3 regions of the Enterobacter sp. I4 genome follow, and region 3 is predicted to be linked to each of the others. Evidence: predicted binding sites of a transcription regulator. Region 3 holds the regulator's gene; each other region holds the start of a gene.

Region 1 (9,650 bases), on a different contig from region 3:
AGGCTCTGGTAAATAAGCCGCGTGTCGCCCTCAAAATGGACACCACCCTGAACCACCCGGCACTCTCTCGCGCCCAGGCCTTCCAGTTCAGTTTTTAACAGCTCTTCCAGCCCACGGGCCGTACTGGCAAACAGAGAATTCATATCGTCACTTTTACTCTTAGAAAATTGTCGCGCATTATAGCTAATATGGCGTGTATGTCATAAAGTTGAAGGCTTATTTTCTTTTGCGGGAGTGTGCAGTGGCGACGTTATCCAGGCTTTTTATTCATCCGGTGAAATCCATGCGCGGTATCGGCGTTACGCACGCGCTGGCCGATATAAGCGGATTTGCCTTCGATCGCATATTTATGGTCACCGAGCCTGACGGTACGTTCATTACGGCACGCCAGTTCCCGCAGATGGTTCGCTTTACCCCTTCCCCGCTTCATGACGGTTTGCACCTGACCGCGCCGGACGGATCGAGCGTGGTGGTTCGCTTTACCGATTTTGCGCCGGTGGATGCGCCAACGGAGGTGTGGGGGAATCATTTTACCGCGCGTATCGCCCCGGACGCTATAAACCAGTGGCTGAGCGGCTTTTTCTCCCGTAACGTTCAGCTGCGCTGGGTTGGGCCAGCCCTGACCCGTCGCGTTAAGCGCCACAACGCGGTCCCCCTCTCCTTCGCGGATGGTTTTCCATTCCTGCTGACCAACGAGGCCTCGCTTCGCGACCTACAAAACCGCTGTAAAGCCAGCGTGCAGATGGAGCAGTTTCGCCCGAATCTGGTGGTGACCGGAGCGGATGCCTGGGATGAAGATACCTGGAAAACGATCCGCATCGGCAGCGTGATTTTTGACGTGGTGAAACCGTGCAGCCGCTGTATTTTCACCACCGTCAGCCCGGAAAAAGGCCAGAAGCATCCTTCCGGCGAACCGCTGAAAACGTTGCAGTCATTCCGTACCGCGCAGGACAGCGGCGACGTCGATTTCGGTCAGAACCTGATCCCCCGCTCAAGCGGCGCGATCCGCGTGGGCGACGAGGTCGAAATTCTTACCCGCGGTCCGGCACGCGTGTATGGCGCAGGTCAGGAAGAAGAGATGATCGACGCCGTGACCAACGTCGCTTCCGCGGTGGATATTCACTGGGAAGGCAAGGTTATCCGGGGTAACAATCAGCAGGTACTACTGGAGCAGCTGGAGCAGGCGGGTATTCGCGTACCGTATTCCTGTCGGGCGGGAATTTGTGGATGCTGCCGCATCAGGCTGGTAGACGGTGAGGTGAGTGCTCTGAAGAAATCCGCGATTGGCAATGACGGCACGATCCTGTGCTGTAGCTGCGTACCGAAAACGTCCGTACAGCTGGAAGCTTAAACCGCCTGTTCGAGGCTGAAGGAATCTACGCGCAGCTGTGGCTTCAGCCTGTCGTTCATTACCTTGATGGCATCACCTAACTGCATCACTCGCCCGGCAATGGTCACGCCGGGCTGTGCCAGCAAACAGAGCGCGGCGTTTTCGCCGGGTTCAACCACCAGCAAACTCACCTCTTCTTCGGTATCGCTCAGGCTCACGCTGGCCGCATCGCCCGTGGCCGGGGTCCAGCTCATGCCGTGCGCGAGGAAATGCCAGCTTTTCGGCATTTGGGGTTTCAGGAAGCGGATTGCCACCAGCGCGTTTAATACCAGTTCGGCGCGCTGTTCTTTGGAGAGATCGAGATCGCGGCATTTTTCTTCAAAAGAGAAATAGAGTGCGGCATCGTCAACGCAAAAGCCTGAGGGGGCAAACGCGTCTGGCGTGAGCATCCGGCGCGCAAAACGAGAGCGAAACAACATGCCATTGGCTAAGTCGAGCATCATTCGGTCATGCTCTTCGCAATAATACCAGCGCCAGTTATCGTCAGGTTTAATTCGCATGTTTCTCTCCCGTCCCCAAACGTCCTGTACTAAAAATGTCCTGTTTGCCGCTTCGTTTATAACACTAGTAATAAAAGACTATAATGTCTAAATAAGCAACAATGACGGAATATAAAACAACCAGGGCTGGAAATAAAGCCCTGGTTGTCTGATTAAGAGAAAAGATTAGATATGGGTGACAATTTCTTTAATCAACGGCGGCCCTTTAAAAATAAAGCCGGAATAAATTTGCACCAGCGATGCGCCCGCCGCCATCTTCTCACGCGCAGCGATGACGGAATCAATGCCGCCCACCCCAATAATCGGCAGCTGGCCTTTTAATTCCGCAGAAAGTGCGCGAATAATTTCGGTGCTTTTTAATTGTACCGGACGGCCGCTTAAACCACCCGCTTCGTCACAGTTTTTCATTCCCTGAACGAGGGATCGATCGAGCGTCGTATTGGTCGCAATAACACCATCAATATTATGGCGAACTAAACTGTCGGCAACCTGGATCAATTCTTCAGGAGAAAGATCCGGGGCGATCTTAACCGCGACCGGAACATATTTATGGTGGCTCGCCTGCAGCTCCGTTTGTTTATTTTTAATGGCGCTGAGAAGATCGTCGAGCGCTTCGCCATATTGTAATGAACGCAGCCCTGGGGTGTTTGGTGATGAAATATTCACCGCGATATAACCGGCATAGGCGTAGACTTTTTCCATACAAATCAGATAGTCATCTTTACCCTGCTCGACTGGGGTGTCTTTATTTTTACCGATATTAATACCCAGCACGCCATCAAAATGGGCTTTTTTTACGTTCTCTACCAGATGATCGACACCGAGGTTATTAAAGCCCATGCGGTTGATCAGCCCTTCGGCTTCGACCAGGCGGAACAGGCGCGGCTTGTCGTTACCCGGCTGCGGGCGCGGCGTCACCGTCCCGATTTCGATCGAGCCAAAGCCCATCGCACCGAGTGCATCAATGCATTCGCCATTTTTATCCAGGCCGGCCGCGAGGCCCAGCGGATTCTTGAAGGTCAGGCCCATGCACTGCACAGGTTTTTCCGGCACGTTCTGGCGCACCAGCGCCGCGAAAGGCGTTCCGGTAATGCGGCGTAACTGCTGAAACGTCAATTCATGAGCGCGCTCTGGATCGAGCTGGAAAAGGGCTTTACGAACGAAGGGGTAGTACATGAACTCTCCTGGATTCCCGGTGTGCAAACCGGGAGGGGATTATGTGCGATCCGGCACGGAAAGGGAATTGACCTGTGGCAAAAAAAAGCCGGGTAAAACGCAATCGTTTCCTTCGGGAAGACTTCTTATGCATTTTTTGGCATTTCACCTGAGGATAAATCATTTAGTGGAATAACGGCGCAATGTCACACTCCTGAAAATTGTTATGAATGTTAGATAAAAGCAAACAATTAGTTATAAGGAGCAACCATGCGCGTCATTACTCTGGCCGGAAGCCCGCGCTTCCCCTCTCGCTCCAGCGCCCTGCTGGAATACGCCCGCGAAAAGCTTAATGCTCTGGATGTGGAGGTATGCCACTGGAATCTGCACAATTTCGACCCTGAAGATCTGCTCTACGCCCGTTTTGACAGCCCGGCGCTGAAAGCCCTGACAGAACAGCTTAAAGGTGCGGATGGACTGATCGTCGCGACGCCCATTTATAAAGCCTCTTTTTCGGGTGCGCTGAAAACCCTGCTCGATCTGCTGCCCGAACGCGCGCTGGACGGCAAGGTCGTCCTGCCGCTGGCCACCGGCGGTACCGTGGCCCATTTGCTGGCGGTGGATTACGCCCTCAAGCCCGTTCTGAACGCGCTGAAGGCGCAGGAGATCCTGCACGGCGTCTTCGCAGACGACTCACAGGTGATTGACTACCAGCACAGGCCACACTTCACCCCGAACCTGCAAACCCGCCTCGACAGCGCGCTTGATACCTTCTGGCACGCCCTGAACCGCCGGGAACGCCATGCAGAGGCACGTCGTCAACCACAAGGAGTAGCGCATGTTTAAAATCCTTACCCGTATCAGGCTGGCGGGCCTGCTGGCAGTCGCGTCGCTGGCACACGCGGCGGAGGCCGCACCGGAGAGCCTGCGCATTGGCTATCAGAAAGGCAGCGTCAGCATGGTGCTGGCGAAAAGCCATGCGCTTTTGGAAAAACGCTTCCCGGACACCACATTCTCCTGGGTCGAATTCCCTGCCGGCCCCCAAATGCTGGAGGCGCTGAACGTCGGGAGTATTGATTTAGGCAGCACCGGCGACATTCCGCCGATCTTTGCGCAGGCAGCCGGGGCGGATCTGGTTTACGTGGGCGTTGAACCCGCGAAGCCAAAGGCAGAGGTGATCCTGGTGCCGGAAAATAGCGGGATTAAACGCGTCGCCGATCTGAAAGGGCATAAGGTTGCTTTCCAGAAAGGCTCAAGCTCGCACAACCTGCTTCTGCGCGCGTTGCAGGAGGCAGGCCTGTCGTTCACCGATATACAGCCCGTTTACCTGACGCCAGCCGATGCGCGCGCGGCGTTCCAGCAAAAGAACGTTGATGCCTGGGCTATCTGGGATCCGTACTACTCTGCCGCCCTGCTGCAGGGCGGCGTGCGGGTGCTGAAAGACGGCACGCCCCTGAAACAGACGGGTTCGTTCTACCTGGCAGCGCGTCCGTACGCCGAAAAGAACGGCGCCTTTATTCAGGAGGTGCTCGATACCTTCACGCAGGCCGATTCGCTGACCCAGACCCAGCGTCAGCAGAGCGTAACGCTGCTCGCGAAAACCATGGGCTTGCCTGAGCCGGTGATCGCCACCTACCTTGACCACCGTCCACCAACCACCATCGCCCCGGTTGACGCACGCGTTGCCGCCCTCCAGCAGCAAACGGCAGATCTTTTTTATCAAAACCGCCTGGTTCCAAAGCAGGTAAATATTCGCGAACGCATCTGGCAACCCGCCGGCATTGAAGGAAAAAAATCATGAGTCTGAATCTTTTCTGGTTTTTACCCACCCACGGTGATGGACGCTATCTTGGCACAGAAGAAGGCGCTCGCCCGGTCGATCACGGCTATCTTCAGCAGATAGCACAGGCGGCAGACCGCATCGGTTTTACCGGGGTGCTGATCCCGACGGGCCGATCGTGCGAGGATGCCTGGCTGGTTGCCGCCTCAATGATCCCCGTCACCCAGCGTCTGAAATTCCTGGTGGCGCTGCGCCCGAGCGTGGTATCGCCAACCGTCGCGGCGCGTCAGGCGGCAACGCTGGACAGGCTATCCAACGGGCGCGCGCTGTTCAATCTGGTCACCGGCAGCGATCCGCAGGAGCTGGCGGGAGACGGCGTGTTCCTCGATCACACCGAACGTTATGAAGCCTCCGCCGAGTTCACACGCGTCTGGCGGCGGCTGCTGGAGGGTGAAACCGTCACCTTCGAAGGAAAACATATCCACGTTCGGGATGCGAAACTCTACTTCCCGCCGGTTCAGCAGCCGCGCCCTCCCCTCTATTTCGGTGGTTCATCGGACGTGGCGCAGGATCTGGCGGCTGAGCAGATCGATCTCTATCTGACCTGGGGCGAGCCGCCTGCGCTGGTGAAGGAAAAAATCGCCCAGGTACGCGCTAAAGCGGCTGAACATGGCCGCAAGGTGCGCTTCGGTATTCGCCTGCACGTGATTGTGCGCGAAACCAGCGAAGAGGCCTGGCAGGCCGCCGACCGGTTAATTTCCCATCTGGACGACGACACCATCGCCAGGGCACAGGCGGCGTTTGCCAGTACCGACTCCGTGGGTCAGCACCGGATGGCGTCGCTGCACAACGGCAGGCGAGAAAATCTGGAAATCAGCCCGAACCTGTGGGCCGGCGTAGGTCTGGTGCGCGGCGGCGCCGGTACGGCGCTGGTAGGTGACGGCCCAACCGTAGCGGCACGCATCAATGAATACGCGGAGCTGGGCATCGACAGCGTTATCCTCTCCGGCTATCCGCATCTGGAAGAAGCATACAGGGTGGGCGAACTGCTGTTCCCGCATCTGGATGTCGCTGTTCCGGACATTCCGCAGCCGCGGCAGCTTCAGCTGCAGGGCGAAGCGGTGGCGAACGCGTTTATTCCGGGAAAAGTCGCGCAAAGCTAAGGAGCCTCTATGTCCGCAAATGCACAAAAATGGCTGCTGCGCGCCGCGCCGTGGTTCTTGCCCGTCGGCATTATCCTCGTGTGGCAGCTGGCATCTTCAACCGGCTGGCTGTCGAGCCGCATCCTGCCCTCTCCGGAGGGCGTTGTCGAAGCATTCTGGTCGCTAAGCGCCAGCGGCGAGCTGTGGCAGCATCTGGCTATCAGCTCCTGGCGTGCGGCAATCGGTTTTTCGATTGGCGGCAGCATCGGCCTGACGCTTGGGCTGATCAGCGGTCTCTCCCGCTGGGGAGAGCGGCTGCTGGACACCTCCGTGCAGATGCTGCGCAACGTGCCGCACCTGGCGCTGATCCCGCTGGTCATCCTGTGGTTTGGCATAGATGAGAGCGCAAAAATCTTTCTCGTGGCGCTGGGGACGCTGTTCCCGATCTATATCAATACCTGGCATGGGATCCGCAATATCGATCGCGGCCTGGTGGAGATGGCCCGCAGCTATGGCCTGTCGGGTTTTGCCCTGTTTACGCATGTCATTCTGCCGGGCGCCCTTCCCTCCATCATGGTCGGCGTGCGTTTTGCGCTCGGCCTGATGTGGCTGACCCTGATCGTGGCGGAAACCATTTCGGCTAATTCCGGCATTGGCTATCTGGCGATGAACGCCCGGGAGTTTCTGCAAACGGACGTGGTGGTGGTTGCCATTATCCTTTATGCCCTGCTCGGCAAGCTCGCAGACGTCAGCGCCCAGTGGCTGGAGCGTACCTGGCTGCGCTGGAACCCGGCCTATACCGCTCAGGAGGCGAAAGCATGAATACTGCACGACTGAATCAGGGAACACCGTTGCTGTTAAGCGGCGTAACCAAACGCTACGGCGAAAAAACCATTCTGAACGCGCTGGATCTGCATATTCCCGCCGGACAGTTTGTGGCCGTTGTCGGCCGCAGCGGCGGCGGAAAAAGCACCCTGCTGCGTCTTTTAGCCCGGCTGGAAGCCCCCAACGGGGGTGACATTCTGGCGGGCACCACGCCGCTGGCCAACATTCAGGACGATACGCGCATGATGTTTCAGGACGCGCGCCTGCTGCCGTGGAAAACGGTGATGGATAACGTCGGGCTTGGTCTGAAAGGCAGCTGGCGGGAGGAGGCCCGGCAGGCACTCGCCGCGGTCGGGCTGGAGGATCGCGCGGGTGAATGGCCTGCGGCGCTGTCGGGCGGTCAGAAGCAGCGCGTGGCCCTGGCGCGGGCATTAATTCACCGTCCCGGCCTGCTGCTGCTTGATGAACCGCTCGGCGCGCTCGATGCCCTGACGCGGATCGAGATGCAGGATCTGATTGCGTCCCTCTGGCAGACGCACGGCTTTACGGTGCTGCTGGTGACGCACGACGTCAGCGAAGCCGTGGCGATGGCCGACCGGGTGCTGTTAATAGAAGAGGGAAAAATTGGTCTGGATCTGACGGTGGACATTCCACGCCCTCGCCGCGTAGGCGCTGCAAGACTGGCAGAGCTGGAGGCGGAAGTGCTGGACAGGGTAATGAAGCGTGGGGTGAACGAGCGCGCGTTGATTAAAGCTAATGCCTGATGCCCTCACCCCGGCCCTCTCCCACAGGGAGAGGGAGGGTTAAGCTTTCTATCAGGCCAGCGCCTTCGCAATCTTTTCGTACAGATCGCCAGAGAGGTTTTCCAGCCCTTTCAGCTGCTCAAGCGCGGCTCGCATTTTCGCCTGACGCTGCGCGTCGTAGCGCTTCAGGCGGATCAGCGGCTCAATCAGGCGAGACGCCACCTGCGGGTTACGACTGTTCAGCTCGGTGAGCATTTCCACCATGAACTGATAGCCGCTGCCGTCTTCAGCATGGAACGCGGCCGGGTTGCTGCTGGCAAACGCGCCAATCAGCGAGCGAACGCGGTTCGGGTTGCTCATGGTGAACGAACGGTGCCTGAGCAGGCTGCGGACCTTGCTCAGCGCATCGGCCGCCGGGCTGGTGGCCTGCAGGATGAACCATTTGTCCATCACCAGACCATTCTCGTGCCACCTGTCGTCGTACTCCTGCATCAGCGCGTCACGGCACGGCAGCTCGGCGGCAACGCTCGCCGCCAGCGCGGCCAGCGCATCCGTCATGTTATCCGCTTCGTGGTACTGCTTGCTTACCAGCACGTTTGCCAGCTCGGCTTCACCAAACGCAAGGTAGCGCAGGCAGGTATTGCGCAGGGAACGCTTGCCAATGTCCGCATGCTCCACGCGATAGGCGTCCAGCCTGTTGGCGTTATAGATGGCGAGGAATTCATCCGCCAGTTCGGTCGCCAGCGTGCGGGTCAGCGCTTCACGCACGGCCACAATCGCAATCGGGTCAATGATGTCGAACAGCTCCGCGATTTCGGTCGCGGACGGCAGCGTCAGAATTTCAGCCGCCAGCGCCGGGTCAATCTTCTCATCCAGCAGTATGGCGCGGAAGGCATCTGCCACATGCACCGGCAGCGTCAGCGGCTGGCCCTGCTGGTAACGGTTGACGTTCAGCTTGATGTACGTCGCCAGCAGGCTTTGCGCCGCATCCCAGCGAGAGAAATCATTGCGCGCGTGACGCATCAGGAACGTCAGCTGCTGATCGCTCCACTTGTACTCCAGCTTAACCGGCGCGGAGAACTCACACAGCAGCGCAGGAACCGGCTGGAAGTAGACGTTATCGAAGATAAAGGTCTGCTCCGCCTGGGTTACGTTCAGCACGTTATGTACCGGATGCCCGCCCTTCTGCAACGGGATCGCGTTGCCTTCGTTGTCGTACAGTTCAATGCTGAACGGAATGTGTAGCGGATGTTTTTCCTCCTGCTCGGCCGTTGGCGGCGTGCGCTGGCTGATGGTCAGCGTGTACTGCTCGGTTTCCGGATTGTAATCGTCTTTCACGGTGACAATCGGCGTTCCGGCCTGGCTGTACCAGCGGCGGAAATGAGAGAGATCGACGTTGGACGCGTCTTCCATTGCCTGCACGAAGTCGTCGCAGGTGGCCGCGCTGCCGTCGTGGCGCTCGAAGTAGAGCTGCATCCCTTTCTGGAAGTTCGCTTCCCCCAGCAGGGTGTGGATCATACGGATAATTTCAGCGCCTTTCTCATACACCGTCAGGGTGTAGAAGTTGTTCATCTCAATCACTTTATCCGGGCGGATCGGGTGCGCCATTGGGCTGGCGTCTTCCGCAAACTGCAGGCCGCGCATGGTGCGCACGTTGTTGATGCGGTTCACCGCCCGCGAGCCGAGATCGGAGCTGAACTCCTGATCGCGGAAGACGGTCAGGCCCTCTTTCAGGCTCAGCTGGAACCAGTCGCGGCAGGTGACGCGGTTCCCGGTCCAGTTGTGGAAATATTCGTGACCGATGACGCGCTCGATATCGAGATAGTCTTTATCGGTGGCGGTATCGGTACGCGCCAGCACGTATTTGGAGTTAAAGACGTTAAGGCCCTTATTCTCCATCGCGCCCATATTGAAGAAGTCGACGGCGACAATCATATAAATGTCGAGGTCGTATTCGAGGCCAAAGCGCTCTTCGTCCCACTTCATGGAGTTGATGAGGGAAGTCATCGCCCACGGCGCGCGGTCAAGGTTTCCACGGTCGACGAAGAGCTCCAGCGCCACTTCACGGCCAGAGCGGGTTTTGAAGGTGTCGCGCAGAACGTCGAAATCCCCTGC
Region 2 (9,650 bases), on a different contig from region 3:
AGACCTCCTCCCTGAAGGAAAACCTGCCGCTCGTGACCCTCATCATCATGATGGCCCTGAGCTGGGGGCTGGAGCAGGTTAACCATCCGCTCGGCAACCTGGCGTTTATCGCCACCACGCTGGTCGGCCTGTTCCCGATTGCCCGCCAGGCGCTGCGCCTTATGCGAAGCGGCAGCTGGTTTGCCATCGAAACGCTGATGAGCGTGGCGGCCATCGGGGCGCTGTTTATTGGCGCGACGGCGGAAGCGGCCATGGTCCTGCTGCTGTTTCTGATCGGCGAACGGCTTGAAGGCTGGGCGGCGAGCCGGGCGCGTAAGGGGGTAAGCGCGCTGATGGCCCTGAAGCCTGAAACCGCCACGCGGGTTCTGAACGATAAGCGCGAAACGGTGGCCATCAGCACCCTGCGCCCGGGCGACGTGATTGAAGTGCCCGCAGGCGGGCGCCTGCCTGCCGACGGCGCGCTGCTTACCGCCACCGCAGGCTTTGACGAAAGCGCCCTTACCGGCGAATCCATTCCGGTTGAACGCGCGGCAGGAGAGAAAGTGCCCGCCGGCGCCACCAGCGTTGACCGCCTCGTGCAGCTTAGGGTGCTGTCCGAACCGGGAGACAGCGCCATCGACCGCATCCTGAAGCTGATTGAAGAGGCCGAAGAGCGACGCGCGCCGGTCGAACGCTTTATCGATCGCTTCAGCCGGATTTACACCCCCGCCATCATGCTGGTTGCCCTGCTGGTGACCGTCGTTCCTCCGCTGTTTTTCGGCGCGCCGTGGGAGGGCTGGATTTATAAAGGGCTGACGCTGCTGCTGATTGGCTGCCCGTGCGCGCTGGTGATCTCCACGCCGGCGGCCATTACCTCCGGGCTGGCGGCGGCGGCACGTCGCGGAGCGCTGATTAAGGGCGGCGCGGCGCTGGAGCAGCTGAGCCAGATCCGGCACGTCGCCTTCGACAAAACTGGAACGCTCACCGTCGGCAAACCGCAGGTGACCGGCGTGTATCCGCAGGATGTCAGTGAAGACGATCTGCTGACGCTGGCCGCTGCCGTGGAGCAAGGCTCTACCCATCCGCTGGCGCAGGCGATAGTGCGCGAAGCGCAGGCGCGCGGGTTAACGATCCCGGCGGCAACGGCGCAGCGCGCGCTGGTCGGGTCTGGGATTGAAGCGGTGGTCGACGGAAAAAAAGTGCTGATCGCCGCGGCGAGCCACTCCCCTTCCGCCCGGGTTCAGGCGCTGGAGCAGGCCGGGCAAACGGTGGTGACGGTAATGCAGGACGATGTGCCGATGGGCTTGCTGGCGCTGCGCGATACCCTGCGTACTGATGCGAAAGAGGCCGTCGACGCACTGCACAAATCAGGCATACAGGGCGTAATCCTGACCGGCGATAACCCGCGCGCGGCGGCAGCGATCGCCGACGAGCTGGGGCTGGCGTTTAAGGCCGGATTGCTGCCAGCCGATAAGGTCAGCGCCGTCACCGAACTGAACCGCCACGCCCCGCTGGCGATGGTCGGCGACGGCATTAACGATGCCCCGGCAATGAAGGCGGCGACCATTGGCATTGCCATGGGCAGCGGCACCGACGTGGCGCTGGAGACCGCCGACGCGGCGCTAACCCACAACCGCCTGACCGGGCTGGCGCAGATGATTAGCCTCGCGCGGGCCACGCGCGCCAACATCCGTCAGAACATCGGCATTGCGCTGGGCCTGAAGGGAATATTCCTCGTGACCACGCTGCTCGGCATGACCGGGCTGTGGCTGGCGGTGCTGGCCGACACCGGGGCGACGGTGCTGGTGACGGCGAACGCGCTGCGGCTGTTGCGTCAAAGGTAAAAGTGAAACGGCAACCGGGTTGCCGTTTCTCGTGTTTGCCCCCTCTCCCCGCGGGAGAGGGCCGGGGTGAGGGCATCAGGCCGCACGCGTCACTGCATCCCTAACACCCCCGGCAGCCAAAGGGAAATCGCAGGGATGTAGGTCACCATCCCCAGCACCACCAGCAGGATGCCGTAAAACGGCAGCATTGCGCGCACCACGGTTTCGATCTTCTGCTTACTCACCGCGCTCGCCACGAACAGCACCGACCCGACCGGCGGGGTGATGAGCCCGATCCCCAGGTTGACCATCATGATCATGCCAAAATGCACCGGGTCGATCCCCAGGGCGTTGGTCACCGGCAGCAGCACCGGCGTCAGGATCAGGATGATCGGCGCCATGTCCATCAGCGTGCCTATCAGCAGCAGCATGATGTTGAGGTACATGAGGATCACGTACTTGTTATCGGAGAGCGAGGTGAAGAACTCGGTGATGCGCATCGGCAGCTGCATGTAGGTCATTACCGCGCCAAACGCTGCCGCAAAGCCGATCAAAATCATCACGATGGTGACGGTTTTAACCGTGCGGCACATCAGCTTCGGCAGTTCGCTCCACCTGTAGTCGCGGTAGATGAACATGGTGACGAAAAACGCCCATAGGCAGGCCACGGCGGCGGATTCCGTGGCGGTAAAGATTCCGGACAAGATCCCGCCGAGGATAATCACCACCGTCATCAGCCCCCACAGGGCGTCGAGCATAATTTTCAGCGCCTGCCTGAACGGGATTTTATCCCCCTTCGGATAGCCGCGCTTACGGGCGAAGCACAGGCAAAGCACCATCAGGCTTACGCCAAGCAGCAGGCCCGGCAATACCCCTGCGATAAACAGCGTGGCGATAGAGACCGTTCCCCCCGCCGCCAGGGAGTAAATCACCGAGTTGTGGCTGGGCGGGATCAGGATCGCCTGCACCGACCCGCTCGCCGTCACCGCCGCGGCGTATTCGCGCGGATAGCCCTTCTTCTCCATTTCCGGAATCATCACGCTGCCGATGGACGCCGTATCCGCCACCGACGAGCCGGAAATCGCGCCGAAGAACGTCGAGGCGACAATGTTCACCAGCGACAGTCCGCCGCGAATAAAGCCGACAAACACGTAGGCGAAATTCACCAGACGCCGGGCAATGCCGCCTTCCGCCATGATCGCCCCGGCGAGGATGAAGAACGGGATCGCCAGCAGGGTGAATTTATTGACCCCGCTGGTTATCTGGATCATCAGCGCCTCCAGCGGCAGGTCGATCCACAGCGCGCCCGCCACGGCGCTTAGGCCAACGGCGAAGGCCACCGGCATACCCAGCGCCAGCAAAATGGCGAGGGTGAATAACAAAATAAAAGCATCCATCGTTCACCCCTTAACTGTGATTGCCGATCAGCACGACCGGACGGTTTTCCTGTGAGCCAAACAGCAGGCGCTCAAGCACAAACAGGATCAAAATGGCCGACCCGACAGGCAGCGGCAGATAGCTTTCGCCGGAGGTCAGGAGCGGAAACTCTGCCACCGGCTGATCCCATAGCTCGACGCACAGCCAGTAGCTGTACCAGCACATCAGGCCGGCGATCAGCAGCATCAGCAGGTCCACCACCCGCGCGCACAGCCGTTGCAGCGACGCGGGCAGGCGGTCGGTAAGCATGTTGACCGCAATATGCGATCCGGCGCGGTAGCTCACCGCCGCGCCGATGAAGGTAAACGTCACCATGCAGATGATGGCGACAGGCTCGGGCCAGGATTCCCCGCGATTGAGCACGTAGCGTGAGAAGATGCCAATGGGGATCACAATCGTCATCACCAGCAGCGAGACGCCCGCCACCGTCATGGCGAGCAGGTACAGACGGTCCATCCACTTCAGGTAGAGTTCGGACATACGTACTCCGGCTTACTGAACGTCAGCGATGGCTTTCATCAGATCCTGATGCTTGTCGCCATACTGCGCGCGCACCGGCTCCGTCGCCTTGATAAACACCGCTTTATCGATCTCGTGGAACTGCACGCCGCCGGCCTTCATTTTCTTAAGCGCCTGGTCGTTATACGCGTTCCACAGCTTGCGTTGCTCTAACTGCGCCTCACGGGCCAGCGTCAGGATTTTTTGCTGCTCGTCAGCGCTCAGCTTGTCCCATTTCACTTTTGAGTAGAGCAGCATTTCCGGGGTGATAAAGTGGCCGCTCAGGGTGTAGTTTTTTGCAACCGGCATGTAGTTATGGGCGATAAAGGTTGGCGGATTGTTCTCCGCACCGTCGATTACGCCGGTCTGCATGCCGCTGTAAACCTCACTGACGCCCATCGCGATCGAGTTGGCTCCCATCGCTTTCAGCGTGGCCAGCGCCACCGGGCTCCCCTGCACGCGGATTTTCTTCCCTTTCAGATCGTCCGGCTTCACGATCGGCGCTTTGGTGATCAGGTTGCGGGTGCCGGAGTCCATCCAGCCGAGGAAGACCAGCCGCGATTTCGGGTTGCCGGTGAGCTTGTCGCCGATCTGCTTGCCGATGTCCCCGTCGATCACCTTGTGCATGTGGTCTTCATCGCGGAACACGTAGGGCAGCGTAAACACTTCAATATCCGGCAGGATCGCGGCAACCGGCGCCATAGAGACGCGGATCATATCAATCGCTCCCATCTGCGCCTGCTCAATCATCTGCTTTTCATCGCCCAGCACGCCGCCCGGGAAGACCTTAATCTCCAGCTTGCCGTCGGTTTGTTGTTTGAGTTTTTCACCCATCTGCTGAACGGCCACCACGTTCGGATAGCCTTCCGGGTGCACGTCGGCGGCTTTAATGGTTTGGGCGGAGACGGTGCAGGCAAAAGCAGACAGGCACAGAGCGGCCAGTAACGGCTTGAGGGTCGTTTTCATTAAGTAGCTCCAGGGTAGTGAGATAAGCGTTAAAACGGTGTTTTAGTTTTAGACGTTTAAAAATTAGACTACGGCTGGAAAAGGGAGGGTGAAGCGCCTCACAAAAGCGCTAAATTTTGAAACGATGGTTTAGAAAGATGTTCTCCCTCTCCCCGCGGGAGAGGGTCGGGTGAGGACATCAGGCCGCACTCAGCCCTTACGAATCATATACCGGTACGGCAAGGCTTCCGTTTCCTGCGCCACCAGCTCGTGTTCCATGAAGGTACAAAAACCGGGAATATCGCGGGTGGTGGCCGGGTCATCAGCGATAATCAGCAGCGTTTCGCCGCTCTGCATGTTGCGCACGGTTTTGCGCACCATCATTACCGGCTCCGGGCAGCGGAGGCCCAGGGCATCAAGCGTGTGGTCAGGGCTGGAAAAGAGGTCGGTCATTTTCTTCTCGTTCAGGTAAAAACGGCTGTAGTTTACGCCCCGCCGCCGTCAATGCAAACCAGGTTAACGATTGCGTGAAAATTAGCCATTGCAAAGCGTCGTCAAAGCAGTATCATGCGGCGGCTTTATTGGGTTCCCTCACCCCAAATATTAATCAAAAAGGTACAATATGAACTCCTTTACACAATCGCAGCGCGTTAAGGCGTTGTTCTGGCTTTCGCTATTTCATCTGCTGGTGATCATCTCCAGCAACTACCTGGTGCAGCTCCCGATCTCCATTTTTGGTTTCCATACCACCTGGGGCGCGTTCAGTTTTCCGTTTATTTTCCTCGCAACCGATTTGACCGTACGCATTTTCGGCGCACCGCTGGCGCGGCGGATTATTTTTGCGGTGATGATCCCGGCGCTGTTTGTCTCCTACGCCATCTCCTCCCTGTTTTATATGGGAAGCTGGCAGGGCTTCGAGGCGCTGACGCATTTCAACCTGTTCGTTGCGCGTATTGCCGCCGCCAGCTTTATGGCCTATGCCCTGGGGCAGATCCTCGATGTTCACGTCTTTAACCGCCTGCGTCAGAACCATCGCTGGTGGATGGCGCCAACGGCCTCCACGCTGTTCGGAAACGTGAGCGATACGCTGGCCTTCTTCTTCATCGCCTTCTGGCGCAGCCCGGACGCCTTCATGGCAGAGCACTGGATGGAAATCGCCCTGGTAGACTACGCCTTCAAGGTGCTTATCAGCCTGGTATTCTTCCTGCCGATGTACGGCGTGCTGTTGAATATGCTGCTGAAAAGGCTGGCAGATAAATCTGAAATCTCCGCATTGCAGGCAGGTTAAGGGTTCGCTTTATCAGTTGTGATAAGATGAACGAATGAGCCGCTATGGCCGTTTATCGAAAGGAAGAAGTCAATGCGCAATCTGGTTAAATATGTCGGGATTGGCCTGCTGGTAGTTGGCCTTGCAGCCTGTGATAACAGCGACACCAAAACGCCTGCTCAGGGCGCGTCAGCAGAAAGCAACGCCACCGGTCAGCCGGTGAGCCTGATGGATGGCAAACTCAGTTTCTCTCTGCCCGCAGACATGACCGACCAGAGCGGTAAGCTGGGCACCCAGGCAAACAACATGCACGTCTATTCCGATGCCACCGGCCAAAAAGCGGTGATCGTGATTGTCGGTGACGATACCAGCGAAGATCTGGGCGTGCTGTCCAAACGTCTTGAAGATCAGCAGCGCAGCCGCGACCCGCAGCTCCAGGTGGTAACCAACAAGTCCGTTGAACTGAAAGGCCACACGCTGCAGCAGCTGGACAGCATTATCTCTGCCAAAGGCCAGACCGCGTACTCCTCCGTCGTGCTTGGCAAGGTCGATAATAAACTGCTGACCATGCAGATCACCCTGCCGGCAGACGATCAGCAGAAAGCGCAGACCACCGCTGAAAACATCATTAACACCCTCGTGATCCAGTAACGCTTCACCAGGATGACGTGGCCTCCGTCGCTTGCGCCGGGGGCCATTTTTTTGCCGCGACTTTCAGACTAACGCTCCAGACGAAGCAACTCCGGCGCACTACAATTAGCAGGCCCCCCCGGAAAAAGGAATTCTTATGACTGCCAGCCCGCCCGATAAAGCCGGACTCCATATTTTATTAAAACTCGCCTGCCTGGTGGTTATCCTTGCGGGTATCCACGCGGCGGCGGATATCATTGTCCAGCTGCTGCTGGCGCTGTTTTTCGCTATCGTCCTCAACCCGCTGGTGACATGGTTTTTACGCCGCGGCATCAGCCGCCCGGTCGCTATCACCATCGTGGTGATGGTGATGCTGGTTGTCCTGACGGCGCTGTTCGGCGTGCTCGCCGCCTCGCTGAGCGAATTTTCCACCATGCTGCCGCAATACAATAAAGAGCTGACGCGCAAGCTGGTCGATCTCCAGCGAATGTTGCCGTTCGTAAACCTGCATATTTCACCGGAACGGATGCTGCGCCGGATGGATTCCGAGAAGGTGATGACCTACGCCACGACCCTGATGACGGGGCTTTCCGGGGCGATGGCCAGCATTCTGCTGCTGGTGATGACGGTGGTGTTTATGCTGTTCGAAGTGCGCCACGTGCCGTATAAGCTGCGTTTTGCCCTGAACAATCCGCAGATCCATATTGCCGGTTTACACCGCGCGCTGAAGGGCGTCTCTAAATATCTGGCGCTGAAAACCCTGCTTAGCCTGTGGACCGGCGTAATTGTCTGGCTGGGGCTGGTATTGCTGGACGTGCAGTTCGCGCTGATGTGGGGCGTACTGGCGTTTTTACTGAACTACGTGCCCAATATCGGCGCGGTGCTCTCCGCCGTCCCGCCGATGATCCAGGCGTTCCTGTTTAACGGATTTTATGAGTGCATGCTGGTGGGGGCGCTGTTCCTCGTCGTGCATATGGTGCTGGGCAACATTCTCGAACCGCGCATGATGGGCCACCGCCTGGGCATGTCAACGATGGTGGTGTTCTTATCGTTGCTGATCTGGGGATGGCTGCTGGGGCCGGTGGGCATGCTGCTCTCCGTGCCGCTTACCAGCGTCTGTAAAATCTGGATGGAAACCACCAAAGGAGGCAGTAAACTCGCCATTCTGCTGGGGCCGGGTCGGCCAAAAAGCCGTTTGCCGGGATAACCGGGTGCAAAGGGTTAAAAGTGACGTTTATTCGCCAGCGCGCCGACAACATTGTAGGATGTGCGCAGCAAATCGCGCTGGCGAACAAAAAGACAACGAAACAGGTTTATCGCGGACGCGCGCAGATGAAATTTACACTCACCATTATCGACTGGCAGGCACGAGCGCCGGGACTCAGCGATGCCGACGCATGGCAGGCGTGGTCACGCCGGTCTGACGCCATCGATCCCGCTGCGCCGCTGGCGAAACTGACCGATCTGCCGATGATGACCGCCCGCCGCCTTAACCCGGGCAGCAGGCAGGCCGTCGATCTTGGCCTGGCCATGCTTCGCAAACACCGCATCGACGCCGTCGTCTACGCCAGCCGTCATGGCGAACTGGAACGCAATTACCGCATTCTGGAAGCGCTGGCGGCAGAGGAGCCCGTTTCACCTACCGATTTTGCGATGTCGGTCCACAACTCGGCGGTTGGCAATTTGACCATCGCTGCCCGCCAGCCGATCGTCTCGTCGTCGGTGTCCGCCGGTATGGATACTTTTCAGCAGAGCTTATACGAGGTGCTGAGCCTGCTGCATGCGGGCTACTCCCGCGTGCTGCTGGTGGATTTCGACGGCCTGCTGCCCGCGTTTTACCACGCCGGGCTGCCGCCCCAGATGCCCGTCTGGCCCTACGCGCTGGCGCTGGTGATTGAAGCCGGAGAGGCGCTCAGCTGTGAAACGCACGGTAAAAGCGCAGGTGAAGAGCCCGCGCTGCCGCAAAGCCTTCAGTTCCTGCGCCATTATCTGAGCGACGACCAACGCTTCACGCTGCCCGGCGAGCGCCTTGAGTGGCAATGGACGCGCCGGTGAGCGGGCTGCTTACTCGCCTCGAACGGCTATGGCGCGTGCTGATGACCGGATTCTGCTTCGCGCTGTTCGGCTTCGGCGGGCTGATGCTGTCGCTGGTGTGGTTTAACCTGCTGCTGATTTTCCAGCGCGACCGCACGAGGCGCCGCCGTCTGGCACGCCGCAGCATCTCCGCCAGCTTTCGCCTGTTCCTCGCGGTGGTACGCGGGGTGGGGGTGCTGGATTACCGCTTCACGAACCTGGACGCGCTGCGCGCCGAGCGCGGCTGCCTGGTGATTGCGAATCACCCTTCGCTGCTGGACTACGTCCTGCTGGCTTCGGTGATGAACGAAACCGACTGTCTGGTGAAAAGCGCATTGCGGCGTAACCCGTTCGTCAGCGGCGCGATCCGCGCGGCCGATTATCTGATTAACAGCGAAGCAGACGCGCTGCTTTCCGCCAGCCAGCAGCGTCTGGCCCAGGGCGACACGCTGCTCATCTTCCCGGAAGGCACCCGCACCCGGGTGGGAGAAGGGATTACCCTGCAACGCGGGGCGGCGAATATCGCCGTTCGCTGCAACAGCGCCGTGCGCGTGGTTATTATCCACTGTAGCGAACGAATGCTGGATAAACAGAGCAGCTGGTATAACGTTCCGCCCAACAAACCTGTTTTCACCGTGGATGTTCGCGAACGCATCAACATTCATGATTTTTATGATGCGAGCCAGCACGAGCCCGCGCTGGCGGCAAGGCAGTTAAACCGGCATATGCAGCATCAGTTAACAACCGGTCTTCAATCTTTGTCAGGAACGAAAGATGCAAGCGCTCTATCTTGAAATTAAGAATCTCATTATCTCTACGCTGAATCTGGAAGAACTTACCCCAGAGGATATTGATACAGACGCCGCGCTGTTTGGCGACGGGCTGGGTCTGGACTCAATCGACGCCCTTGAGCTGGGGCTGGCGGTGAAAAATCAGTACGGCGTAGTGCTTTCTGCCGAAAGCGACGAGATGCGTCAGCACTTCTATTCCGTTGCCAC
Region 3 (9,650 bases):
TGCTGGAGCGGCACTATGCCAGCTACCATCAGCGCCTGGCAACGCACTTCGCCAGCGGTGAAGGTAACTACCGGGATCGGGTTCTGAACTACTATCAGGAGACGCTGACGCAGTTCTGTCAGCAGGGCATCATCAGCGGCTGCCTGACGGTAAAACTGTCTGCCGAAGTGTGCGATCTTTCCGAAGATATGCGCACGGCCATGGATAAAGGTGCCAGCGGCGTTATCGCCCTGCTGGCGCAGGCGCTGGAGAAGGGTCGCGATGAGCAAACCCTCGCCTTCTTCGGCGATCCGTTAACGCAGGCGCAGGTGCTCTACTCACTCTGGTTAGGCGCTAACCTGCAGGCCAAGATTTCTCGCAGCGCCGTGCCGCTCGAAAGCGCGCTGGCACATGTGAAAAGCTGTATTACTGCGTCCGGCGCGTAGCCGGCATTTTTATTTATCCTTTTACTAGTCGACTGGTCTACTCAGGAGCCGTTATGTCCGCTGAAAAGTTATTTACCCCACTGAAAGTCGGTGCCGTTACCGCCCCAAACCGCGTATTTATGGCCCCGCTCACCCGTCTGCGCAGCATCGAGCCGGGCGATATCCCAACACCGTTGATGGGTGAATATTATCGTCAGCGCGCCAGCTCAGGCCTGATCATCTCTGAAGCCACGCAGATTTCTGCCCAGGCAAAAGGCTATGCCGGCGCGCCGGGCCTGCACAGCCCGGAACAAATTGCCGCGTGGAAAAAGATCACCGCGGGCGTACATGCTGAAGAGGGCCGTATTGCGGTACAGCTGTGGCACACTGGCCGTATCTCGCACAGCAGCATCCAGCCCGGCGGCCAGGCTCCGGTTTCTGCCTCTGCCCTGAACGCGAATACCCGTACCTCCCTGCGCGATGAAAACGGGAACGCGATCCGCGTCGATACCACCACCCCGCGCGCGCTGGAGCTGGACGAGATCCCGGGCATCGTGAACGATTTCCGTCAGGCCGTGGCCAATGCCCGTGAAGCCGGTTTCGATCTGGTTGAGCTGCACTCCGCGCACGGTTACCTGCTGCACCAGTTCCTCTCACCATCGTCTAACCAGCGTACCGACCAGTACGGCGGCAGCGTTGAAAACCGCGCGCGCCTGGTGCTTGAAGTGGTGGATGCTGTTTGCAACGAGTGGAGCGCAGACCGCATTGGTATTCGCGTTTCGCCGATCGGCACGTTCCAGAACGTCGACAACGGCCCGAATGAAGAAGCGGACGCGCTGTACCTGATTGAAGAGCTGGCAAAACGCGGCATTGCTTACCTGCACATGTCCGAGCCGGACTGGGCTGGCGGCAAGCCTTATAGCGAAGCCTTCCGCCAGAAGGTGCGCGAGCGCTTCCACGGCGTGATTATCGGCGCGGGTGCCTACACGGCGGAGAAAGCTGAAGATCTGATCGGCAAGGGTCTGATCGATGCCGTAGCCTTTGGCCGCGATTACATTGCTAACCCGGATCTGGTTGCCCGTTTGCAGAAGAAAGCGGAGCTGAACCCGCAGCGCCCTGAAAGTTTCTACGGCGGCGGCGCGGAAGGCTACACCGACTACCCTTCTCTCTAATCCCGCATTGCACATTGATAGCGGCGACATTTCGCCGCTATACTAAAACATCGTTTCTGTTCAAAAAGATAATCCAAACTGAGGAAATTATGCGCCTACTTCACACCATGCTGCGCGTTGGCGACCTGCAACGTTCCATCGATTTTTACACTAACGTTCTGGGCATGAAGCTGCTGCGCACCAGCGAAAACCCGGAATATAAATACTCCCTGGCGTTCGTGGGTTACGGTCCGGAGTCTGATGAAGCCGTCATTGAGCTGACGTACAACTGGGGCGTAGACAGCTACGAGCTGGGTACGGCTTACGGCCATATTGCGCTGGAAGTGGATAACGCGGCCGAAGCCTGCGAACGCATCCGCAGCAGCGGCGGTAACGTCACCCGTGAAGCGGGCCCGGTTAAAGGCGGCACCACCGTGATTGCCTTTGTTGAAGATCCGGACGGTTACAAAATCGAACTGATCGAAGCCAAAGACGCTGGTCGTGGTCTGGGCAACTGATCCCGCAGGGCGCACTATGCGCCCGTTGTTTTGCTGCATCGCCTCTCAAAATTTGCCATAATACGCACTGCTTTTTTCCCCTTGTAAGAGACCCTGATGTCCGATAATGCTCAATTTACCGGTCTGTGCGACCGTTTTCGTGGTTTTTATCCCGTTGTCATTGATGTTGAAACAGCCGGATTTAACGCTAAAACCGATGCGCTGCTTGAGATTGCCGCCATCACGCTGAAGATGGATGAACAGGGCTGGCTTGTACCGGACACCACGCTGCATTTCCACGTTGAACCCTTTGAAGGGGCAAACCTACAGCCGGAGGCGCTGGCCTTTAACGGTATCGATCCGACAAACCCGCTGCGCGGGGCGGTAAGTGAATACGAGGCGCTTCACGCCATTTTCAAAATGGTGCGCAAGGGCATGAAAGAGAGTGACTGTAGCCGCGCCATTATGGTCGCCCACAACGCCACGTTCGATCACAGCTTCACGATGGCCGCTGCGGAACGCGCCTCGCTGAAGCGTAACCCATTCCATCCGTTCGTCACGTTCGACACCGCCGCGCTGAGCGGCCTGGCGCTGGGCCAAACCGTGCTGTCCAAAGCCTGCATCACGGCGGGTATTGCGTTTGACGGCACCCAGGCGCATTCCGCGTTATACGACACCGAGCGTACGGCGGAGCTGTTCTGCGAGATCGTCAACCGCTGGAAGCGTCTGGGCGGCTGGCCCCTGCCGATGGGCGACAGCGAAGAGCAGGCATAAAAAAAGCGACCTCCTGAGGTCGCTTTTTTGTCCGCGCAGAAAACTTATTCTGCGTCCGGCTCTTCGGTTTTATACTTCGCCGCGGTCTCTTTGATCAGCTGCTGCAGTTCGCCGCGCTGATACATTTCAATCAGGATGTCGCATCCGCCAACCAGTTCACCGTCAACCCACAGCTGTGGGAAGGTAGGCCAGTTTGCGTATTTTGGCAGCTCAGCGCGAATGTCCGGGTTTTGCAGGATATCAACGTAAGCAAAACGCTCACCACAGGCAGACAGCGCCTGAACCGCTTGTGCGGAGAAGCCGCAGCTTGGCAGCTTCGGAGAACCTTTCATGTACAGGAGAATTGGGTTTTCAGCGATCTGGCGCTGAATTTTTTCAATAGTGGTGCTCATGTCTTGCTTCCTTTAACTTCTGTTACGGCATCAGTCTGACATTGTAGCGGGTCAGGCCGACATCGGAAAATAACATTTTTGTCACGTCTCATTATTTTATCTGCTATCGCGTAAAGATGCATTGCTAATGTCGTTTATCGCTGCCCGCAGCGCGGATTTGCTCAGGGAGCGAACAATTCTGCTACAGAACGATGAATTTTTTTGCACTTGCTAACGAAACAGCTTTTGAGAATGAAAAATGCTATTAACTTATTCTGATTTTTTGGATTAGAATCGACACGTTTTGTAAATCATACGCGGGTATTATTGATAGCCTGCATTCATCAGGGGACTGCCCAGTGGCGCGGATAACGAAAATCTCGATGACGCTCTGTGCTTTACTGTTTACCACACTCTCATTTGCGCCAGCGGCGAACGCCTCTGAACAGGCGCGACACTCTGCCGTACAAAAAACGCATCTGGCAAAAAACGCAGAAAAAAAGAAAAAAACCACCGGCAAAACCGTTAAAAAGAAATCCACCGCGAAAACGAAGAAGACTGCCTCCACCACATCAAAAACGCTCCGCTCCAGCACGCGCAACACCACCCGCACTGCCGCCAGATCCGCTTCCGAAAAATGCATCGTGCGCAAAGGCCATAAAACCAAATGCACAAAAGTGACGAAGCTGGCCGACGCGCATAAGGTTCGCATGCAGAAGGCGCAAAAAACGGCGATGAATAAGCTGATGGGGCAAATTGGTAAACCGTACCGCTGGGGCGGCACCTCCCCGCGCACCGGTTTTGACTGTAGCGGGCTGGTTTATTATGCCTATAAGGATCTGGTGAAATTCCGCATTCCGCGCACCGCAAACGAAATGTACCATCTGCGCGACGCCGCCCCGGTTAACCGTGGCGAACTGCAAAACGGCGACCTGGTGTTCTTCCGCACCCAGGGACGCGGCACGGCTGACCACGTTGGCGTGTACGTGGGTAACGGTAAGTTCATCCAGTCACCGCGCAGCGGCCGGGACATTCAGATCACCTCTCTCAGCGAAGATTACTGGGTGCGCCACTACGTGGGCGCGCGACGCGTCATGACGCCGAAAACCATCCGCTAAACCCTGCCCTGCCGCATCCGTGGCAGGGTAAGTTCCTCTTTTGCATACCCTTTCAATTTGCTATTCTGTCCATGTTGTCTGTAGGGTTATTGGCAACGTATAAAACTATAAGGAGAGAAGCAATGTCGTTCGAATTACCTGCACTACCGTATGCAAAAGACGCCCTGGCCCCGCACATTTCTGCGGAAACCCTGGAGTACCATTACGGCAAACATCACCAGACCTATGTCACCAACCTGAATAACCTGATCAAGGGCACCGATTTTGAAGGCAAAACGCTGGAAGAGATCGTGCGCAGCTCAGACGGTGGCGTATTCAACAACGCCGCTCAGGTGTGGAACCATACGTTCTACTGGCACTGCCTGGCACCCAATGCTGGCGGAGAGCCAGCCGGCGAGCTGGCCGAAGCCATTAACGCCGCATTCGGCAGCTTCGCCGAGTTCAAGGCGAAGTTTACCGACGCCGCGGTTAAAAACTTCGGCTCCGGCTGGACCTGGCTGGTGAAGGAGGCCGATGGAAAACTGGCTATCGTTTCCACCTCAAATGCAGGCACCCCGCTCACCACCAGCGCAACGCCGCTGATGACCGTGGACGTGTGGGAACACGCTTACTACATCGATTACCGTAACGCGCGTCCTAACTACCTGGAGCACTTCTGGGCACTGGTTAACTGGGAGTTTGTTGCGAAGAACTTCGCCGCGTAAGAGACACGCAGAAGGGGAGACCCTTCTGCGTTTTTGTTTATTCAGCGGTGCACGCTGCTTCAGGCTGTTTGCGACCGGACATCAGCACCAGCAGCAGGCCGAGTGCGGCAATGATTGCGCCCATCACCGGAACGAAGCTGTAGCCCAGCCCCCCGGAAATGACCGCCCCGCCGGCAGCCGCGCCCAGCGCATTGCCGAGGTTAAACGCACCGATATTGACCGAAGAAGAGAGCCCAGGAGCCTCGTGCGCGACGCGCATTACGCGCATCTGCAGCGGCGGTACCACGGCAAAAGTCGCTGCGCCCCACACCACCATGGCAATTGCGGCACCCACTTCGTTACGCGCCAGCCACGGGATCGCAATCATGATCGCAATCAGCAGGGTTAAGAAACCCTTCAGCGTCCCGCTGACGGAGCGGTCCGCCAGCTTCCCGCCAAGATAGTTACCGATGGAGAAGCCCACGCCAATCAGCACCAGCATCGCGGTAATAAATACCGGCGTCGCGTGGGTGATATCGTGCAGCACCGGGGAGATATAGGTGTAGAGCGTAAACATCGCCCCTGCTCCCAGCACCGTGGTGAGCAGCGCAGAAAGCACCTGAGGACGCATCAGCACAGCCAGCTCTTTACGCACTTCCGGACGCTCACCGGCGCTCCCTTTCGGCAGAGAGAAGAACAGCGCCACCATCGCAATTACGCCGAGCGCCGCGGTTGCGAGGAAAGACATACGCCAGCCGATCGTCTCACCCAGCCAGGTGGCTGCGGGCACGCCGCCGATATTGGCGATGGTCAGCCCCATAAACATAGTGGCCACCGCGCTGGCCTGCTTATGTTTTGGCACCACGCTGGCGGCCACAACCGATCCCAGCCCGAAGAACGCGCCGTGGTTAAGGCTGGTCAAAATGCGTGAGAGCATCAGGGTGGTGTAATCCGGTGAAATCGCGGAAAGCACGTTCCCCAGGGTGAAAATCGCCATCAGGAAAATCAGCGCATTGCGGCGCGCGCGGTGCGAAAGCAGCAGCGTCATCAGCGGCGCCCCTACCATCACGCCAACCGCGTAGGCGCTGATTAACATACCGGCCGCAGGGATTGAGACGTCCACGCCCCGGGCTATAACAGGCAATAACCCCATTGGGGAAAACTCAGTGGTGCCAATCCCAAAAGCGCCAATCGCCAGGGCCAGCAGTGGAAAATTGATTTTCATGAATGAACTCCGGAAACCGTGCCATAACGCGACACAGAATTAAGAAGTCAAAAGCATGACATCAATCACAAAAAATGAGAAGTTAACATTTTGGCAAAAGATTTTTGCCGGAGGGGTAACAATCGCACAAAGCGAGGGAGAAAGCTCTCCCCCGTCTGAATCAGTGCAGCGCAGCGGTTAAACCACCCGCAACGATAAGAGCAAGAACAACAATGGTGGTAAACAGCGAAAACTTAAGATCGGTACTCATCAATTTTTCTCCTTTTATTCACCCTACGAAAAGTGAGCCTGCTCATTTTTACACAGTTCAGGTCAAAAATCTTCCAGGATTTAAGCGGATATCCACTTTACCTCTTCCCCTTTTCATCAAGATAGGACAAAATTCCACGCTAAATTTATTAGCGTACCGGCCATTGACCCCCTCCTGACGTCCTGTGTCGTTTTCCCGGCGTGTCGCAACTCAAGATTGCGTAATAAGGGTGAGAGAAGGCAAACGTTTACCTTCAAGTTTTTCAGGAGCTTAGGATATGGTCTGGAGTGACATTTAATGGCAACAATTAAAGACGTAGCAAAACGCGCAAACGTTTCCACTACAACCGTATCACATGTTATTAACAAAACGCGTTTCGTCGCAGAAGAGACGCGTAATGCCGTGTGGGCAGCGATCAAAGAACTGCACTACTCGCCGAGTGCCGTTGCGCGCAGCCTGAAGGTTAATCACACGAAATCGATTGGCCTGCTGGCTACCAGCAGTGAAGCGGCCTACTTTGCTGAAATCATCGAAGCCGTTGAGAAAAACTGCTTCCAGAAAGGCTACACCCTGATTCTGGGCAACGCGTGGAACAACATTGAGAAACAGCGCGCTTACCTGTCGATGATGGCGCAAAAGCGCGTGGACGGCCTGCTGGTGATGTGTTCTGAATACCCTGAGTCGGTCCTTTCCATGCTGGAAGAGTATCGCCACATTCCAATGGTGGTGATGGACTGGGGCGAAGCGCGCGCCGATTTCACCGATTCGGTGATTGATAACGCCTTCGAAGGCGGTTACATGGCGGGTCGTTACCTGGTGGAACGCGGTCACCGCGAAATTGGCGTGATCCCGGGCCCGCTGGAGCGCAACACCGGCGCTGGCCGCCTGGCCGGTTTTATGAAGGCGATGGAAGAAGCGATGATCGTCGTGCCGGAAAACTGGATCGTGCAGGGCGACTTCGAGCCGGAGTCCGGCTACCGCGCCATGCAGCAGATCGTTTCCCAGCAGCATCGCCCTACCGCGGTGTTCTGCGGCGGCGACATCATGGCGATGGGCGCGCTCTGTGCGGCGGACGAGCTGGGCCTGCGCGTGCCGCAGGACATTTCGGTGATCGGCTATGATAACGTGCGCAACGCCCGCTTCTTCACCCCGGCGCTGACCACCATTCACCAGCCGAAAGACTCTCTGGGTGAAACGGCCTTCAATATGCTGATGGACAGGATCGTCAACAAGCGTGAACAGTCCCAGTCCATTGAAGTCCACCCGCGCCTGATTGAACGCCGCTCCGTTGCGGACGGCCCGTTCCGCGACTACCGTCGTTAATCATTTCTCGGGGCCAGCTACGCTGGTCCCCGTAACCACTCCCGGTTCAGCGTTTCGCTGTCTCCCAGATAATCCAGCAGCCAGGCCATCGCGGGCGATACGTCATTTTGCTGCCAGGTCAGACAGCAGGCTGCGTCCGGGAAGGGATTTTCCAGCGTCAGGGCCACCCACTCCCCCGTGTCGATGCGCGGACGCGCAACGTGTACCGGCACCATCCCAACGCACAGCCCCGCGCTCAGGCAGGTGGCTGACGACTCCCAGTCCGGCGCGACTACCCGGCGCTGATTGTCCAGCAGCCAGGTAATGCGCTTGGGCAGCGAACGGGAGGTATCCTCCAGCACCAGCGACGGCCAGTTGCGTAACGTGTCGTCACTCAGCGGCCCCTCCATCGCCGCCAGCGGGTGATCGCGCGCCACGACGCAAGTCCAGCTCAGCATGCCCATGTCGCGAAACGCATAGCGCCCGCCAACCGGGATGGCCTGCGTGGCGCCTATCGCCATCTCTGCCCGGCCGTCCGCCAGCGCATCCCAGACCCCGTTGAACACTTCCTGCGAAACGCGCAGCTCAACGTCGGAAAAATGGCGATAAAAATCGACGATCATCTGCCGGGTACGCTCCGGCTTAACGATGTTATCCACCGCAATGGAAAGGTGTCCGCGCCAGCCGTTAGCGATCTGCTGGCACTGCTCGCGGGTGATCTGCATTTTTTTGATAACAGACCGCCCTTCTTTCAAAAACCACGCCCCGGCGGGCGTCAGTTCAACGTCGCGATGGCGCCGCTCGAACAGCGGGACCGCGAGCCACTCTTCCAGCTGCCGCACCGTATAGCTGATTGCCGAGGGAACGCGGTGCAGCTCCTGCGCGGCACCGGTAAAGCTGCCGTTACGGGCCACGGCATCGACCACTTCAAGGGAATAATCTGACCACATTTTCTGCCTGCAAAATTTTTGAATGCACTCGCCAAATATTAGCGTTTCACAAGCCGCTTTGCACTCCCTACACTCTGCGGCAACGTACACCTGCCTCCTCAGGAGAATAAATAGTGCAACCCAGGAAAGGATTTTTAGTCTGGCTCGGCGGCTTAAGCGTGCTGGGCTTTCTGGCGACCGACATGTATCTGCCCGCGTTCGCCGCGATGCAGGAAGATTTGCAAACCCCTGCCGCCGCCATCAGCGCCAGCCTGAGCCTGTTCCTCGCAGGCTTCGCTTTTGCGCAGCTGCTATGGGGACCGCTGTCGGATCGTTTTGGCCGTAAGCCCGTTCTGTTGCTGGGGCTGGCGATATTTGCCGTTGGCTGTCTGGGCATGCTGTGGGTTCGCGATGCCGCCTGGCTACTGGCGCTGCGCTTCATTCAGGCAGTCGGGGTCTGCGCCGCAGCGGTCACGTGGCAGGCGCTGGTTACCGACTATTATCCGGCCTCGCGCACTAACCGTATTTTCGCCACCATTATGCCGCTGGTTGGCCTGTCGCCGGCGCTCGCCCCGCTGCTGGGCAGCTGGATCCTGGCACACTTCGACTGGCAGGCCATTTTCGCCACGCTGTTCGCCATCACGCTGGTGCTGATGCTGCCCGCGTTTGCGCTTAAGCCTGCGCATAAAAAAGAGGCGCATCCGGACGCGAAGCCGGTCACCTTCACCTCCTTACTGCGGGCTAAGGCCTATCGCGGCAACGTGCTGATTTACGCCGCCTGCTCCGCCAGCTTCTTCGCATGGCTGACCGGTTCGCCGTTTATTCTGCATGACATGGGCTACAGCCCGGCGGCTATCGGCCTGAGCTACGTTCCGCAGACCATCGCCTTCCTGGTGGGCGGCTACGGCTGTCGCGCCGCGCTGCAAAAATGGGAAGGCCAGCAGAT

What was found. The regulator PurR, encoded in region 3, represses purine synthesis genes. The targets are predictions, from matches to a motif close to CANGCAAACGTTTGCNTG.
Region 1: a site for PurR is predicted at 3,163-3,180, ahead of pyrD (quinone-dependent dihydroorotate dehydrogenase). Genes of this name have one in related genera too.
Region 2: a site for PurR is predicted at 5,195-5,212, ahead of tusA (sulfurtransferase TusA). Genes of this name have one in related genera too.

The regions. Positions count from the first base shown of each region.
Region 1 covers NZ_JALBUO010000003.1:227,287-236,936, forward strand. Annotated here, with positions in the region: gene rlmKL (bifunctional 23S rRNA (guanine(2069)-N(7))-methyltransferase RlmK/23S rRNA (guanine(2445)-N(2))-methyltransferase RlmL) at 1-143, opposite strand, end outside; gene MOQ06_RS20400 (YcbX family protein) at 242-1,351, shown strand; gene zapC (cell division protein ZapC) at 1,348-1,890, opposite strand; gene pyrD (quinone-dependent dihydroorotate dehydrogenase) at 2,056-3,066, opposite strand; gene ssuE (NADPH-dependent FMN reductase) at 3,316-3,891, shown strand; gene MOQ06_RS20420 (sulfonate ABC transporter substrate-binding protein) at 3,884-4,846, shown strand; gene ssuD (FMNH2-dependent alkanesulfonate monooxygenase) at 4,843-5,988, shown strand; gene ssuC (aliphatic sulfonate ABC transporter permease SsuC) at 5,998-6,789, shown strand; gene ssuB (aliphatic sulfonates ABC transporter ATP-binding protein) at 6,786-7,556, shown strand; gene pepN (aminopeptidase N) at 7,608-9,650, opposite strand, start outside.
Region 2 covers NZ_JALBUO010000002.1:903,709-913,358, forward strand. Annotated here, with positions in the region: gene zntA (Zn(II)/Cd(II)/Pb(II) translocating P-type ATPase ZntA) at 1-1,823, shown strand, start outside; gene MOQ06_RS16720 (TRAP transporter large permease) at 1,913-3,199, opposite strand; gene MOQ06_RS16725 (TRAP transporter small permease) at 3,210-3,719, opposite strand; gene MOQ06_RS16730 (TRAP transporter substrate-binding protein) at 3,732-4,703, opposite strand; gene tusA (sulfurtransferase TusA) at 4,893-5,135, opposite strand; gene MOQ06_RS16740 (7-cyano-7-deazaguanine/7-aminomethyl-7-deazaguanine transporter) at 5,305-5,970, shown strand; gene MOQ06_RS16745 (DcrB family lipoprotein) at 6,043-6,600, shown strand; gene MOQ06_RS16750 (AI-2E family transporter) at 6,737-7,786, shown strand; gene MOQ06_RS16755 (beta-ketoacyl synthase chain length factor) at 7,912-8,634, shown strand; gene MOQ06_RS16760 (lysophospholipid acyltransferase family protein) at 8,619-9,446, shown strand; gene MOQ06_RS16765 (phosphopantetheine-binding protein) at 9,427-9,650, shown strand, end outside.
Region 3 covers NZ_JALBUO010000001.1:2,495,044-2,504,693, forward strand. Annotated here, with positions in the region: gene MOQ06_RS11810 (TetR/AcrR family transcriptional regulator) at 1-425, shown strand, start outside; gene MOQ06_RS11815 (alkene reductase) at 479-1,576, shown strand; gene gloA (lactoylglutathione lyase) at 1,666-2,073, shown strand; gene rnt (ribonuclease T) at 2,170-2,826, shown strand; gene grxD (monothiol glutaredoxin 4) at 2,871-3,218, opposite strand; gene MOQ06_RS11835 (C40 family peptidase) at 3,557-4,315, shown strand; gene sodB (superoxide dismutase [Fe]) at 4,438-5,019, shown strand; gene MOQ06_RS11845 (MFS transporter) at 5,057-6,223, opposite strand; gene MOQ06_RS11850 (YnhF family membrane protein) at 6,384-6,473, opposite strand; gene purR (HTH-type transcriptional repressor PurR) at 6,771-7,796, shown strand; gene punR (DNA-binding transcriptional activator PunR) at 7,814-8,725, opposite strand; gene punC (purine nucleoside transporter PunC) at 8,839-9,650, shown strand, end outside.